DNA from 4 places in the Micromonospora sp. NPDC048170 genome. Region 1 is predicted to be linked to each of the others. Evidence: riboswitches for the same ligand, from Rfam matches in the RefSeq annotation. Region 1 holds a riboswitch; each other region holds the start of a gene.
What was found. A riboswitch is a leader RNA that binds a small molecule or an ion and turns the genes downstream of it on or off. The one in region 1 is predicted to bind cyclic di-AMP.
Positions count from the first base shown of each region.

Region 1 (3,200 bases):
AGACGCCCTGCCCGCCGGGGTGCAGGTGCAGCTCCGGCGCCTCGCTGGGCTGGTCGACGGTCACCGTCAGCCGGGGCGTGGGTGCGAAGACCATCACGTGCCCGCTCATCCGTCGTACCCGTTCATGCGCCCCACCCTCGACCGTCGGCCACCCGGCGTGACCGCTCACCTGCCGACCGTAGCCGGGGTGGTGTTCGGGCGCGGGTGCGATCGGCGCGGCGTCCGCCGGGCGGGCGGCCGGGCGCCCGCCCCGGTGACCCGCGCCGGGCGGGGCACCGGGGGCACGGGCGTCAGTAGACCGACAGGTGTACGTGGTTGGTGTGGTCGCTGGACGGGTCGCCGTTGGCTCCGCTGTACGACTTCCACCCGCTGCTCGGCAGCCAGATCTGCCTGTACCAGATCACGTAGAGCACGGCGAGCCGGTCGGCGTTGCGCACGTAGAACGCCGCCAGGTCGTTGCCGTACGTCCGGTCGCCGCCGGTGGCGTCGCCGCCGAAGCCGCTCTTCTGGGCCGCGAAGTCGCAGGCCCGGCCCTTCGGGTGCTCGCCCGAGCCGCCGGAGCGGTAGCAGGAGACGTAGCGGGTGAAGCCCGCCGCCTTGGCCTGGTTGAGCGCGTGCAGCGTGCGCGGCGTGATGCAGCCGTTGGCGGGGGTCGGGTCGTTGACGCTGCACGACTCGGACGGCCAGGAGCCGTCGGAGTTGCGCGGCGCGGCCTTCGCCGTCTTGTTGGAGGTGCCGCCGGGCGAGGTGCCCCCGCCGGCGGACTGCTTCCGGTTGGCGACCGTCAGCGCCCGTTCGGCCTGTTCCTTGCGGTTGGCCATCACCGTGACCTGCTTGCGCTGCTCGCGCATCTCGCCGTCCAGGGCGAGCTTGGTGCGGGTGGCCTCGTCGCGGGTCTGCTGGAGCTCGCGCAGGGCCCGGTCCTCCTTGGCGGCCACCGCGTCGAGGGCGGCGGCGCGGTCCATGAAGCCGTCCGGCGAAGTGCTGGCGAGCAGGGCGGACGCGACGCTGAGCCGGCCCGTGCGGTAGGCGGCCCCGGCGATCTCCCCGACCGTGGCGGTGCGGGCGGTCAGCTCGACCTCGGTGGTCTTGAGCTGCGCGGCGAGCTGCTGTTGCCGCTTGGCCGACGTGTCCAGGGCGCGCTTGGCGTCGATGTAGCCCTTGCTGGCGGCCTCCAACTGGGCCCGCAGTGCGGGGGTGCCGCCCTCCTCGTCCTGGCCGGGAGCCGCGGCGAGCAGGCCGGCGCGGGCGGTTGCCGCCGCCGGGGCGGCGGTGACCGGGGTCACCGCGGCGCCGAGGGCGAGCATCGTGGCGATCAGGGCCGCCGTTCGGGCGGCACGTCGTCGTACAGGTGCCATCACTGGCATACACGCGTCCTTCCGTCAGCCGCCGACCGGGTTAGCTGACGGGTTCGGGACGGAAGATCCCTACCGCTGACGCGGATGCACCCCACGAACATGGTTCCCCGGTTCGCCCTGCCGGGCGATTAGGCGGCGGCCACCGCCGGCACCGGTGGGTGCCGCCTGGCGGAGGCCGAAGCCGAGCCTACCGGTGCCGGTGTGACTGGTGCAGCGCAGGTGACGGAGGGTGTGTGTCCACTAACAGTCAAATCCGGCATAAGGCCACAATACTCTCCCAGATTTAAGGTTGTCCTCATTACCACTCCACCGCCCCACAGGCACCGGGCGACGCTCCGGGCTCGATCTGCAACGTGGCGTGCTCGATGTGGAAGTCGTCGTGCAGCGCGGTCCGGGCGGCGACCAGCACCGCGCCGACCTCCGCGCCGGGCGCCATGGTCAGGTGTGCCGAGGCCACCTCCATCCCGGAGGTCAGCGTCCAGACGTGCAGGTCGTGGACCTCGGCGACGCCGGGCACGGCGGCCAGCCGGTCGCGCACCGCGGTGACCTGGAGGTGCTCCGGCGCGGCCTGCACCAGGATGCGCAGCGCGGCCCGCCCGAGCCGCCAGGTGCGCGGCAGGATGAACAGCCCGACCGCTACCGCCACCAGCGGGTCCGCCCACCACCAGCCGGTGGTGATGATCAGCAGGGCCGCCCCGATCACGCCGAGTGACCCCAGCAGGTCGCCGAGCACCTCCAGGTACGCGCCGTGGACGTTGATGCTCTCCTTCGCCCCGGAGCGCAGCAGCGCGAAGGCGCCGATGTTGGCGAGCAGGCCGAGCACGGCGACCACCAGCATCGGGCCGGCCAGCACCTCCGGCGGGTCGCCGAAGCGGCGCACCGCCTCGATCATGACGTAGATCGCGACGCCGGAGAGCAGCACGGCGTTGGCCAGCGCGGCCAGCACCTCCAGCCGGTAGAGGCCGAAGGTGCGCTGCGGGTCGGCATCCGCCCGCCGGGTGGCGGCGATCGCCGCGAGCGCCATGCCGATGCCGAGCACGTCGGTGAACATGTGCCCGGCGTCGCTGAGCAGGGCCAGTGAGCCCGTGCGGAAGGCGGCCACCGCCTCCACCACCATCAGGCCGGCGAGCAGCCCGAACGCCGCCCAGAGCCGACCCCGGTGGCGGTGTGCGGCATTCGCCACCGACCCGTGACTGTGGTCATGACCTGCGCCCACGCGCCCACCCTCCGTCAGGCGTCCAGATTCGCGACCAATATATGTTCACATCGCAATGTGTGCAAGTGACTGCGGGTCTCAGCCGGTCGGGTCGACCGTGGTCAGCCGCTGGGTGGCCCGGGACAGCGCGACGTAGAGCGTCCGCACCCCGGACCCCGGATCGGCCCGGATCTCGCTCGGGGCGACGAGGACCACCCCGTCGTACTCCATGCCCTTGGCCTCCAGGCTCGTCACCACCTGCAGGCGCGGCGCGCCCAGCCCCGCCAGCCAGCCGGCCGTCTCGGTGCGGCGGGGCACCGGCGTGATCACGCCGACCGTGCCCTCGACCTCGGCGAGCAGCGTGGTGGCCGCCGCCACGACGGCGGTCTCCAGCTCCGCCGGCGACACCGCCAGCTCGATCGGGTCGACGCCGGTGGAACGCACCGCCCTGGGCAACGGGAGATCCGGGTGCAGCCGGCGGATCTCGGCCGCCGCCACCGCGAAGATCTCCGCCGAGTTGCGGTAGTTCGTGGTGAGGGTGAAGTGGTGCCGCTTGCGCCGGCCCAACGCCTGGTCCCGGGCCCGGGCCAACTCCTCCGGGTCCCCCGTCCACGCGGTCTGGGCCGGATCACCCACCACCGTCCACG
Region 1 covers NZ_JBEZMR010000015.1:28,204-31,403, forward strand. The annotation lists gene AB0D32_RS19635 (PfkB family carbohydrate kinase) at 1-109, opposite strand, end outside; gene AB0D32_RS19640 (hypothetical protein) at 291-1,358, opposite strand; cyclic di-AMP (ydaO/yuaA leader) riboswitch at 1,372-1,503, opposite strand; gene AB0D32_RS19645 (cation diffusion facilitator family transporter) at 1,657-2,574, opposite strand; gene AB0D32_RS19650 (AAA family ATPase) at 2,653-3,200, opposite strand, start outside.

Region 2 (3,200 bases), on a different contig from region 1:
TGCGACCAGTTCCAGTACGGTCCGGCGTCCCAGTGCATGCCGCGCACGTTCGCGGCGACGGTGCCGGGGACGTTGTCGTGCCCGATGATGTGATTGCGGTCCAGCGGGATGTTGTACTGCCGCGCCAGGTGGCGGACCAGCTTGGCGGAGGTGCGGTACATCGCCTCGGTGTACCAGGTGCCGTGGCCCGCGAAGCCCTCGTGCTCGAGGCCGATGGACTTGGAGTTCACGTACCAGTTGCCGGCGTGCCAGCCGACGTTCTTGGTCTTGATGTGCTGGGCGATGTGGCCGTCCACCGAGCGCAGGGTGTAGTGCCAGCCCACCCGCTTCGGGTCCTTGACCAGGTTGACGCTGGGCCCGAAGTAGCCCTCGGTGTCGTGGATGACGATGTATTCGATCTTCTGCTGCGCGGGCCGGTCGGCCAGGTCGTGGTTGCCGTACGCGCCGAGGGTGGTGCCGTAGTTCTGGTAGGGCGCCGGGATCCACTCGCACGAGATGTCGTCGGGGCACTCCAGCCCGTCGGGCCGGGCGAGCTTGCGCAGGCCCAGCCGGTCCAGCCAGGAGCGCTCCGGCAGGACCGCGCTGGCGGCGAGGGTGACCCGCTGCCCGTCGTCGGTCAGCCGGGTGTCGCCCGTGGCGATGGTGGCGTACACCTCGTTGGCGAAGGCCGCCGCGGCGTCGGCGCTGTCCGCGCCGGAGTAGCGGGCCACCGCGCCATACCAGGCCGCCGGGTCGGTGTCGGCGCCGACCGGGGCACCGATCTCTCTCTGGTACGCGGCCAGCAGCGCCGCGCCGCCCCGGATGTTCGCCGTGACGTCCGTCCGCAGCGCCTCCTCGCTGGCGCCGGTCAGTTCGGCGGCAGCGTCGAGCGTCCGCAGGGCGGCCTCGGCGGGAGCCGGTTCGGCCGCCGACTCCGGCGTCTCGGCCAGGGACGGGCGGGAGTCGTCGCCCCGCGGGTCCTCGGTGCCCTCCTCGTGGTGGGTGCCCCCGGGCAGGGCGGCGACGTGCTCGGCGTCGGTGAGGTGCATCGGTCCGTAGCCGGCGCTGGTGCTCGGCGTGCCGGCGTTGGTGTCCCAGCGGGACTGCAGGTAGGAGACTCCGAGCAGGACGCTCTCCGGCACGCCGTACTCGGCCGCCGCGGCGGCGTACTGCTGCTGCCGGTCGGCCGTCGGCGCGGCGGCGGCGGATCCGGCGGCGGTGAGCGGCGTCGCCACCATGGCGGCGGCCACGGCGGCGGCCAGCAGGACGCGTCTGCTCCTCGTTGTCGCTGACAGGTGCATCAGACCCCCAGTTCGGACGGGCAAAGGTGGGGCCACCTTCGCCTCATCCACCGCCTCCGGTCAATACCTTTCCATCAGACACTTCATAAGGAAGAAAATCTTCGTCGCGTGGGTTGCGATCTCGCCCGGCCCGGTGGGAATACGGAGTGTCATGGCCTGGAGGGTTGCGGATCGATAACGGCCGTCTCTACTCTGGTCTTTCGTCGGCCGGTGACAATCCGTCCACCCAGGGCGGTGACGGTCCGACACCGCCGAGTCGCTCCCGAGCGAGCCGGGGACCCAGGTTCCCCGGGGTGAATCCGCAGTCCCTGCGGTAGGGCGCCCCTTCCCGCCCGAACCCGTCAGCTAACCCGGTAGGCGGTACGGAAGAAGGAGTACGGACCCCGGTGGCACACCATGCCCCGCGGCCACCGTCCGCCCGGCCGGCCCTTGCCGACCCGACGACGGCTGCGCCGCGCCCACGCTGGTACCGCTGCACCACCGCCCTCGCCGCCCTTGCCGCATTCGCCGTCGTCCTGATCGGCGGAGCCACGGCGGCCCACGCCGAACCGACGGTCGCCGAGATCGAGCGGCAGATCGACGAGGACTGGAACAGGCTCGAACCGGTCATCGAACGGCACAACGCCGTCCGACAGGACCTGGCCGCCAAGCGGAAGCAGGCCGACGCGCTCGCCGCGCAGATCAAGCCGCTGGAGGAGCAGGTCGGGCAGGCGATGGAGAAGGTCGGCGCGCTGGCCGTCCGCGCCTACAAGGGTGAACAGGCGTCCGCGATCAACGCCCTGCTCGGCAGCCGGTCGCCGAGCGAGATGGTCGGGCAGCTCGAACTGCTCGACCAGTTCGCCCAGCACCAGCAGCAGGAGGTGCGGCAGGTCGCCGAGCTGCGCGACCGGCTGGCCGGGAAGAAGGCCCCGCTGGACGAGATGGTCGTCCAGCTCGGCCGCACCGAGGCCCAGCTCGCGGCGAAGAAGAAGCAGATCAACGCCGAGATCGACCGGTTGCAGAAGCTGCGGCTGCGGATCTACGGCAGCGGGGGCGGCGGACCGCTGCGCCCCGCCCCCTGTCCGGCCAGCTATCCCGGCGGCGCGGCCGGCACCGCGGTGACGTTCGCCTGCGCCCAGATCGGCAAGCCCTACGTCTGGGGCGCCGACGGGCCGAACTCGTACGACTGCTCCGGCCTGATGCTCGCCGCCTGGGCGAAGGCCGGGGTCTCGCTGCCGCACAACGCCGCGCAGCAGCGCCGGGTCACCGCGACCGTCAGCCGGGCCGAGCTGCGCCCGGGTGACCTGGTTTTCTACTACAGCGACCTGCACCACGTCGGCATGTACGTCGGCGGGGGCTGGGTGGTGCACGCCTCCCGCGCCGGGGTGCCGGTCAGGATGAAGAAGGTCGACGACGGCCCGATCCACAGCTACGGCCGCCCCGGCTGAGGTGTAGTAAGGGCACCTTCCTAACGCATTCGGTACAGGAAGGTGCCCTTCCCAACTGCCGACGGCCGGATCAGCGGACCGGCCAGGTGCGCCAGTGCTGCCAGGAACGGCTCGGGGTCGGGCCGCGCTGCCCCTGGTAGCGCGAGCCGTAGACGGCCGAGCCGTACGGGTGCTCCGACGGCGACGACAGCCGGAAGATGCAGAGCTGGCCGATCTTCATGCCCGGCCAGAGGGTGATCGGCAGGTTGGCCACGTTGGACAGTTCGAGGGTCACGTGACCGGAGAAGCCCGGGTCGATGAAGCCCGCCGTCGAGTGGGTGAGCAGCCCGAGCCGGCCGAGTGAGCTCTTGCCTTCCAGGCGGCCGGCGAGCTGGTCGCCGAGCGAGATCACTTCGAGGGTCGAGGCGAGCACGAACTCGCCCGGGTGCAGCACGTACGGCTCGCCCTCGGGCACCTCGACCAACGACGTGAGGTCGTCCTGCTGCTGCGCGGG
Region 2 covers NZ_JBEZMR010000002.1:347,916-351,115, forward strand. The annotation lists gene AB0D32_RS05160 (peptidoglycan recognition family protein) at 1-1,280, opposite strand, end outside; cyclic di-AMP (ydaO/yuaA leader) riboswitch at 1,520-1,654, shown strand; gene AB0D32_RS05165 (NlpC/P60 family protein) at 1,667-2,707, shown strand; gene dcd (dCTP deaminase) at 2,778-3,200, opposite strand, start outside.
Region 2: it holds a riboswitch for cyclic di-AMP, as region 1 does, so the genes downstream of both, AB0D32_RS05165 (NlpC/P60 family protein) here and AB0D32_RS19640 (hypothetical protein) in region 1, are expected to answer to the same signal.

Region 3 (3,200 bases), on a different contig from region 1:
TGACTGTGATGGCAGCCCGCGTCCAGCGTCGGCCCGGGTGACCAGGCCGTTCACGTGAGGAAGCGAGGTGGCGGATGAGCCGTCCCGGATCGCCAGGCACTCAACCGGGCCCGGAGCGGACGCTCCCGGCGTCGACCACGGGCGAAGCCCCCGTCGATGTCGGCACCGCGTCCGTCGCTCCCGCGAATCCCGGGCAGGCACTCGCCGAGCTGCTCGCCGGCAACCGGCGGTTCGTGACCGGCGCCCCGCGCCACCCCAACCAGGACGCCGGGCACCGCGCCGCGGTCGCCGACGGGCAGCACCCCTTCGCGGTGATCGTCGGCTGCTCCGACTCCCGGCTCGCCGCCGAGATCATCTTCGACCGGGGCCTCGGCGACCTCTTCGTGGTCCGCACCGCCGGGCACACCATAGGTCCCGAGGTGCTGGGGAGCGTGGAGTACGGCGTGACGGTCCTGGGCACGCCGCTGGTGGTGGTGCTCGGGCACGACTCCTGCGGGGCCGTCCAGGCGGCGCGTACGGCGGACGCCACCGGCACCCCGCCGGCCGGGCACCTGTGCGCCGTGGTGGACGCCGTGGTGCCCAGCCTGCGCCGGGCCGCCGCCGAGGGCGTGGACGACATCGACCGGATCGTCGACATCCACATCGCGTACACCGTCGAGGCGATGCTGAGCCGATCCGAGGTGCTCGCGGCGGAGGTGGCGGCCGGCCGCTGCGGGGTGGTCGGCATGTCGTACCGGCTGACCGCCGGCGAGGTGCGGACGGTGGCCGCGGTGCCCGTCGGCGCGGTCGACAGGCCGGAACCGTCGGCCAGCGCCGCGCTCGCCTGACCCGAGCCGCTGACGGCACCCGTACGACGAGACCGGGCCGTCCCGCCGAGGGGCGGGACGGCCCGGTCCGTGCGGGCTCGACTAGAGCAGTGACACGTGCACGTGGTCGGTGTGGTTGGACGGGCCGCTGTAGGAACTCCAGCCCGTCGCCGGGAACCAGATCTGCCGGTTCCAGATCACGTAGTAGATGCCGAGCCGGTCGGCGTTTCGGACCAGGAACGCGGTCAGGTTGTTGCCGTACATGAAGGTGTCGTCGTTGTGCCAGGGGGAGAAGCCGCTGCGCTGGAGCGACCAGTCGCACGCCCGGCCCTTCGGATGCTCGTACGGCCCACCGGAGCGGTAACAACCGACGAAGCGGTTGAACTTGGCCCGTTTGACCTCGTTGTACATGTGCAGGGTGCGTGCGGTGATGCAGCCGGAGGTGGTGGGGTCGTTCTCGGTGCAGGACAGCGGCTTCCAGTCACCGTTGGCGGTGCGGCCCGGCGCCATCCGGGCCACCGGGGATTCGGCCACCACCTTGCCCTTGGTCAGCCCGTTGCCGCCGACCAGCGCCAGCGCCTTCTTCGCCTCTTTCGTTTCACGGTTCAACTCGTTCGTGAGCTTCTGCTGCTCGCGGACCTCGGCGTCGAGCGCCAGCTTGGCCTGCTCGGCGCGGTTCTTGACCGCGTTCACCTCGGCGAGCTTCTTGGAGTTGACCAGATTGAGTTCGTCGAGGGCGGCGGCGCGCTGGACGAACGAGTCGGGGCTGGCGGTGTCCAGCAGCATCGACACCGCGCCGATCCGCCCGGTCCGGTACGACTGGGCGGCGATCTGGCTCACCTGCGGGGCCAGGAGCGCCAGCTCGGCCTGCGCCCGGCTGAACTCCCGGTCCAGCTCAGTCTGGCGGTCTTGCGACTTCTTCAGCTTGGCCTGGGCCTGCACGTAGGCCCGGTTCCGGGCCTCGATCAGGTCGCCGAGCAGTTTGGGCTCGTCGTCCCCGTGGCCCGAGGGCTTGGGCGGGGTGGGCGCGGCCATCGCCGGGAGAGGACCGGCGAAGACCGCCAGGGCGGCGAACACGGCCACCACGGGCGTCAACCAGCGGCGTAGGGGTGCCGTCACAGTTTTCCCTTCCGTCGACCGCCGACCGGGTTAGCTGACGGGTTCGGGGCGGAAGTGGCCCCTACCGCTGTCGCGGATTCACCCCACGTACCTGGGTCCCCGGCTCGCCTGGTGGCGATTGGGCGGCGGCACCGCAGGCGCCGCTGCGCGCCTTCGGCGGTGACCGGCAGCGAGGTTACCTGAGACCCCTCCCGGGGATCTACGCCCCTAAGCCGACTAAATGCGTTATTTCGTGATGGCGGACGGTGACCAGTGACGCGTCTATCAGGTGGGACGTCCTGATCGGTCACGCTGAGGAGTGTCACCATGCCGTGTCTGTGCTCCTGTCCCGGTCGGGCCATCCGGCAGGGATGGCGGACGATGTGTCTCCGGCCCGCGGCCCACTGAGTGCCTCCAGCGCCTCGGACCGGTCGACCGCCGGCCGGGGCGTCGGCGCGGGCGCGGGCACGGTGGCGTCGGTGGCGTCACCGCCGCGCCGGCCGGCCGTGGTCACCACGGCCGCCAGCCCCGTGGTCAGTGGCACGGCGGCGATCAGGCCCAGGGTCGCGACCGCGCTGCGGACGATCTCCTGCGCCAGGAACTCGCTGGTGAGGATCTGGGTCACCGCCCGCGAATCGGCGGTCAGCAGGAGCAGCACCGGCAGCGAGGCGCCGGCGTACGCCAGCACGATGGTGTTCACCGTCGAGGCGATGTGTGCCCGGCCGACCCGGGTCGCCGCCCGGTAGAGCTGCACCCGGGACAGCCCGGGATTGGCGTGCGCCAGCTCGGTGACCGTGGCGGCCTGGGTGACCGTGACGTCGTCGAGCACGCCGAGGGAGCCGATGATGATCCCGGCCAGCAACAGGCCGTGCAGGTCGACGTCGGCCTGGTACATCGACAACGTGGTGGCGTCCTCGCTGCCGAACCCGGTCAGGTGGGTCGCGGCGGTGGCGATCGTGCCGAGGACGCCGGTCAGCACCAGGCTGCCCAACGTGCCGAGCACGGCCACCGAGGTCTGCGCGGTGACACCGTGGGTGAGGTAGAGCACCACGAACATGATCAGGGCGGCGCCGACGACCGCGACCAGCAGCGGCGGGCTCCCGGCGCTGATGCCGGGCAGCACGAACGTCAGCAGGATGGCGAAGCTCGCCGCCAGGCCGGCCAGGGCGGCCAGCCCGCGCCACCGCCCGAAGGCGACGATCGCGGCAGCGAAGAGCACCACCAGCCAGACCAGCGGCTTGCCGCGCTGGTGCTCCGCGATGTTGTAGGTGCTGGCCGTGGGATCGGCGGGGTCGG
Region 3 covers NZ_JBEZMR010000006.1:67,617-70,816, forward strand. The annotation lists gene AB0D32_RS12145 (carbonic anhydrase) at 75-827, shown strand; gene AB0D32_RS12150 (hypothetical protein) at 909-1,925, opposite strand; cyclic di-AMP (ydaO/yuaA leader) riboswitch at 1,929-2,060, opposite strand; gene AB0D32_RS12155 (YibE/F family protein) at 2,227-3,200, opposite strand, start outside.
Region 3: it holds a riboswitch for cyclic di-AMP, as region 1 does, so the genes downstream of both, AB0D32_RS12150 (hypothetical protein) here and AB0D32_RS19640 (hypothetical protein) in region 1, are expected to answer to the same signal.

Region 4 (3,200 bases), on a different contig from region 1:
CGCCGGCCAACCGCCTGCCGTCGCTGACCGGGCTGCGCTGGGTCGCCGCCCTGCTCGTCTTCGGGTTCCACGCCGGGACGATGGGCATCATCGCCGAACCCGGCCACAAGGCCGTGGTGGACTGGGTCTTCACCCTCGGCCTGTCCGGCGTGCAGTTCTTCTTCATCCTCAGCGGCTTCGTGCTGGTCTGGTCGGCCCGGCCCAGCGACACCCGGCGGGCGTTCTGGCGTCGCCGGGTGGCCAAGATCTGGCCGAGCCACGTGGTGCTGTGGGCGGCGGCCCTGGCGGTCGCGGCCTGGTTCGCCGACCCCGTGGACCGGGCCGTCTCGCTGGAGAACCTGTTCCTCCTCCAGGCCTGGGACCCCCGGCCGGGGCATTTCTACAGCGTCAACACGGTCAGCTGGTCGCTGTCCTGCGAGTTCTTCTTCTATCTCTGCCTGCCGTTGGCGCTGCCGCTGATCCGCCGGGCCCGGCCGTGGGCGCTGTGGGCCGTCGTGGTCGTGGTGCCGCTGCTGATCCTGGCGCTCTGGCCGGCCCAGGCCCTGGTGCCGGAGGAGAGCCGCTGGTGGTTCACCCAGGTCTTTCCGCCGGTGCGGTCGCTGGAGTTCTGGATGGGCGTGGCCGCCGCCGAGTTGATGCGGCGCGGCCGGTGGCGGGGGCCGGGCCTGCCGGTGGCCAGCCTGATCTTCGTGGCCACCTGGGTGGTCGCCGCGCAGTGGGTCCGCGCCGAACTGTGGGCGGCGCTGCTCTCGGTGGCGTACATCCTGGTCATCGCCGCCGCGGCGGACGCGGACGTGCGCGGGCGGCGCTCGCCGTGGCGGTCCCGGCCGATGATCTGGCTCGGCGAGGTCTCCTTCGCCTTCTACCTGGTGCACGTCCTGGTGATGATCACTGTCCTGCGGCTCACGGGCGACTGGGGCGTCGGCTTCCCCGGCTGGTGGGGGGTGGCGGTGGTGCTCGGGTTCCTGCTGGTCAACCTGGCCCTCGCCGGGCTGTTGCACCGCTTCGTCGAGACGCCGATGATGCGACTGCTCACCCCGCGCCGGCCGACCCCGGAGGCGCCGCGGGACGGGGGCGACGGGAACGGGCCCCCGGGGGAGCGCGGCAACGTCGTGCCGCGCCCCCGGTCCGCCGACCCGCAGGCCGGCCACCGGCCGGCGTACGTCGACTCGCGCTGAGCCCGGCCGCGCGGCGTCCACCGGTGTACGTCGACCCGTGCCGCCGAGAAAATCGCGACCATTTGGGTGACGCCGGTCACCTCGCCGCCGAACCGGTCATCGGGAGCGGGGCGGTCGATTCCCGCCGGGGTTTCGACGCCGATGCCCGCCACTTGTCCCGTTGTCACCCGGAGGCGCTCTCGGAAACGGTCGTCCTATTGAGTCACGTCAGTGGCGAAGTGCCCGCAAAAATTGTCTTCCGATCAAGGTTTAAGCAGGTGGGACGGGGTTGGCAGGGTGTTGGCCGGCCAGTAGTGTCGGCGCGTCCGGTGCGGTAACCGATCGCAAGAGGCGACGCCGCGCCGACCCGCCTAATCGTGAAAGACGAGCCGGGGACCCAGTGCTTTGTGGGGTGAATCCGTGGGCCGCAGGCCCGTGGTAGGGCGTTCTTCCCGCCCGAATCCGTCAGCTAACCCGGTCGGCGGTGTCGGAAGGAGTTCCATCCTCGTGCAGCACCCACCCACCTCTCGGTTGTTCCGCCGTCTCCACGGCACCACGGTGCCCGCGCTCGTACGCCCGCAGGCCACGAGCTGACCCACCGGTCACCGTCCGTCGCCCGGCATCCCGGGCACATCCCCTGAGTGGTCCAGCACCCGCCCGGACGCCCGTCCGCGCGGTCGGTCCGTCTCGCCCTCGGCGCGGACCGACGGCCGCTCACCCCCCGAGCCCGTGGAGGAAACCGTGAAGCACACCCTCAGGCGACAGCTGCGTCGTCTCACGTCCGAACGTCCGTACCAGCTGGCCGCCGCGTCCGCCGCGGCGCTCGTGCTGGCGTCGGGCACCGGCGCGCTGCTTGCCGGAGCCGACGACGCCCCGGCCGCCGCGCAGGCCCCGGTGGCCGCGACCGAGCTGCGGGACGACACCGCCGCCTCGCGGGCCCAGGCCCGGGTCGCCCCGTCCAGCGCCGCCCCGTCCGCGTCCAGCGCCGCCCCGTCGGCCAGCGCCACCAGCACCGCCCCGGACCCGGACCTGACCCGCAAGCCGGAGCCGCCGAAGCCGCCGTCGGCCAAGACCCTGGACTACGACTACCAGGCCCAGAGCACCTTCTACAACTGCGGCCCGGCGGCCGTCCGCAACGCCCTCAGCGCCGCCGGCATCGAGCGCAGCCAGGACGCCCTCGGCGCCCAGCTGGGCACCGACGAGATGGGCACCGACTCGGCCCAGGACACCACCCGCGTGCTGAACGCGACGGTGCCGGGCGACCCGTACCGGACCCGGATGATCCCGGGTGGCGCCGCCACCCCGGCCCAGATGGACCGGCTCCAGGCCGACGTCGTCGCGGCCATCGGCGACGGGCGGGGCGTCGTGGTGAACGTCGCCGGCAGCGCCACGGACACCGGCGGCGGCTGGCACTCGTTCCCCGGCGGCCACTACGTCGCCGTGGTGGGCTACAAGGACGACGGCCGGCTGGTGAAGATCGCCGACTCGGCGAACCCGGCGACCGCGTCGTACTGGATGTCCACCATCGCCCTGGCGAACTGGGCCGCCACCCGCGGCTACTCCGCCTGATCGACGACCGTCGGGCGTCGGCTCCCCATCCCGGGGGACCGGCGCCCGATGTCGTGTCCGGGTCACGGACCTCGCCCGTGGCGCCCCGCGGGTGGCACACTGCGCCCATGGTCGATGAATCGGGTGGCCGGGACGACCGGCGGGTGCTCCTGCTGCTGCACGGCATGGGCGCGACCGGCGACGTGTGGCTGCCGTGGGCGCCGCTGCTCGAGCGCCGGTGGGCGGGGCGGTGGCTCGCACCGGACCTCGCCGGCCACGGCTGGTCGCCGCCGCTGCCGGAGTACTCGTTCCCGGCGCTGGCCGCGCGGATCGCCACCGGGGTCGCGGCGGGGGACCGGCTCGTCGTGCTGGGGCACTCCCTCGGCGGGGTGGTCGGGTTGGCGCTGGCCGCCCGGAGCGCCGGGCTGCCCGTCGACGCCGTGGTCGGGGTCGGCATCAAGGCCGTCTGGTCGCCGGCCGAGCTGGCGAAGGCCG
Region 4 covers NZ_JBEZMR010000003.1:219,411-222,610, forward strand. The annotation lists gene AB0D32_RS07530 (acyltransferase) at 1-1,178, shown strand, start outside; cyclic di-AMP (ydaO/yuaA leader) riboswitch at 1,516-1,656, shown strand; gene AB0D32_RS07535 (C39 family peptidase) at 1,887-2,726, shown strand; gene AB0D32_RS07540 (alpha/beta fold hydrolase) at 2,834-3,200, shown strand, end outside.
Region 4: it holds a riboswitch for cyclic di-AMP, as region 1 does, so the genes downstream of both, AB0D32_RS07535 (C39 family peptidase) here and AB0D32_RS19640 (hypothetical protein) in region 1, are expected to answer to the same signal.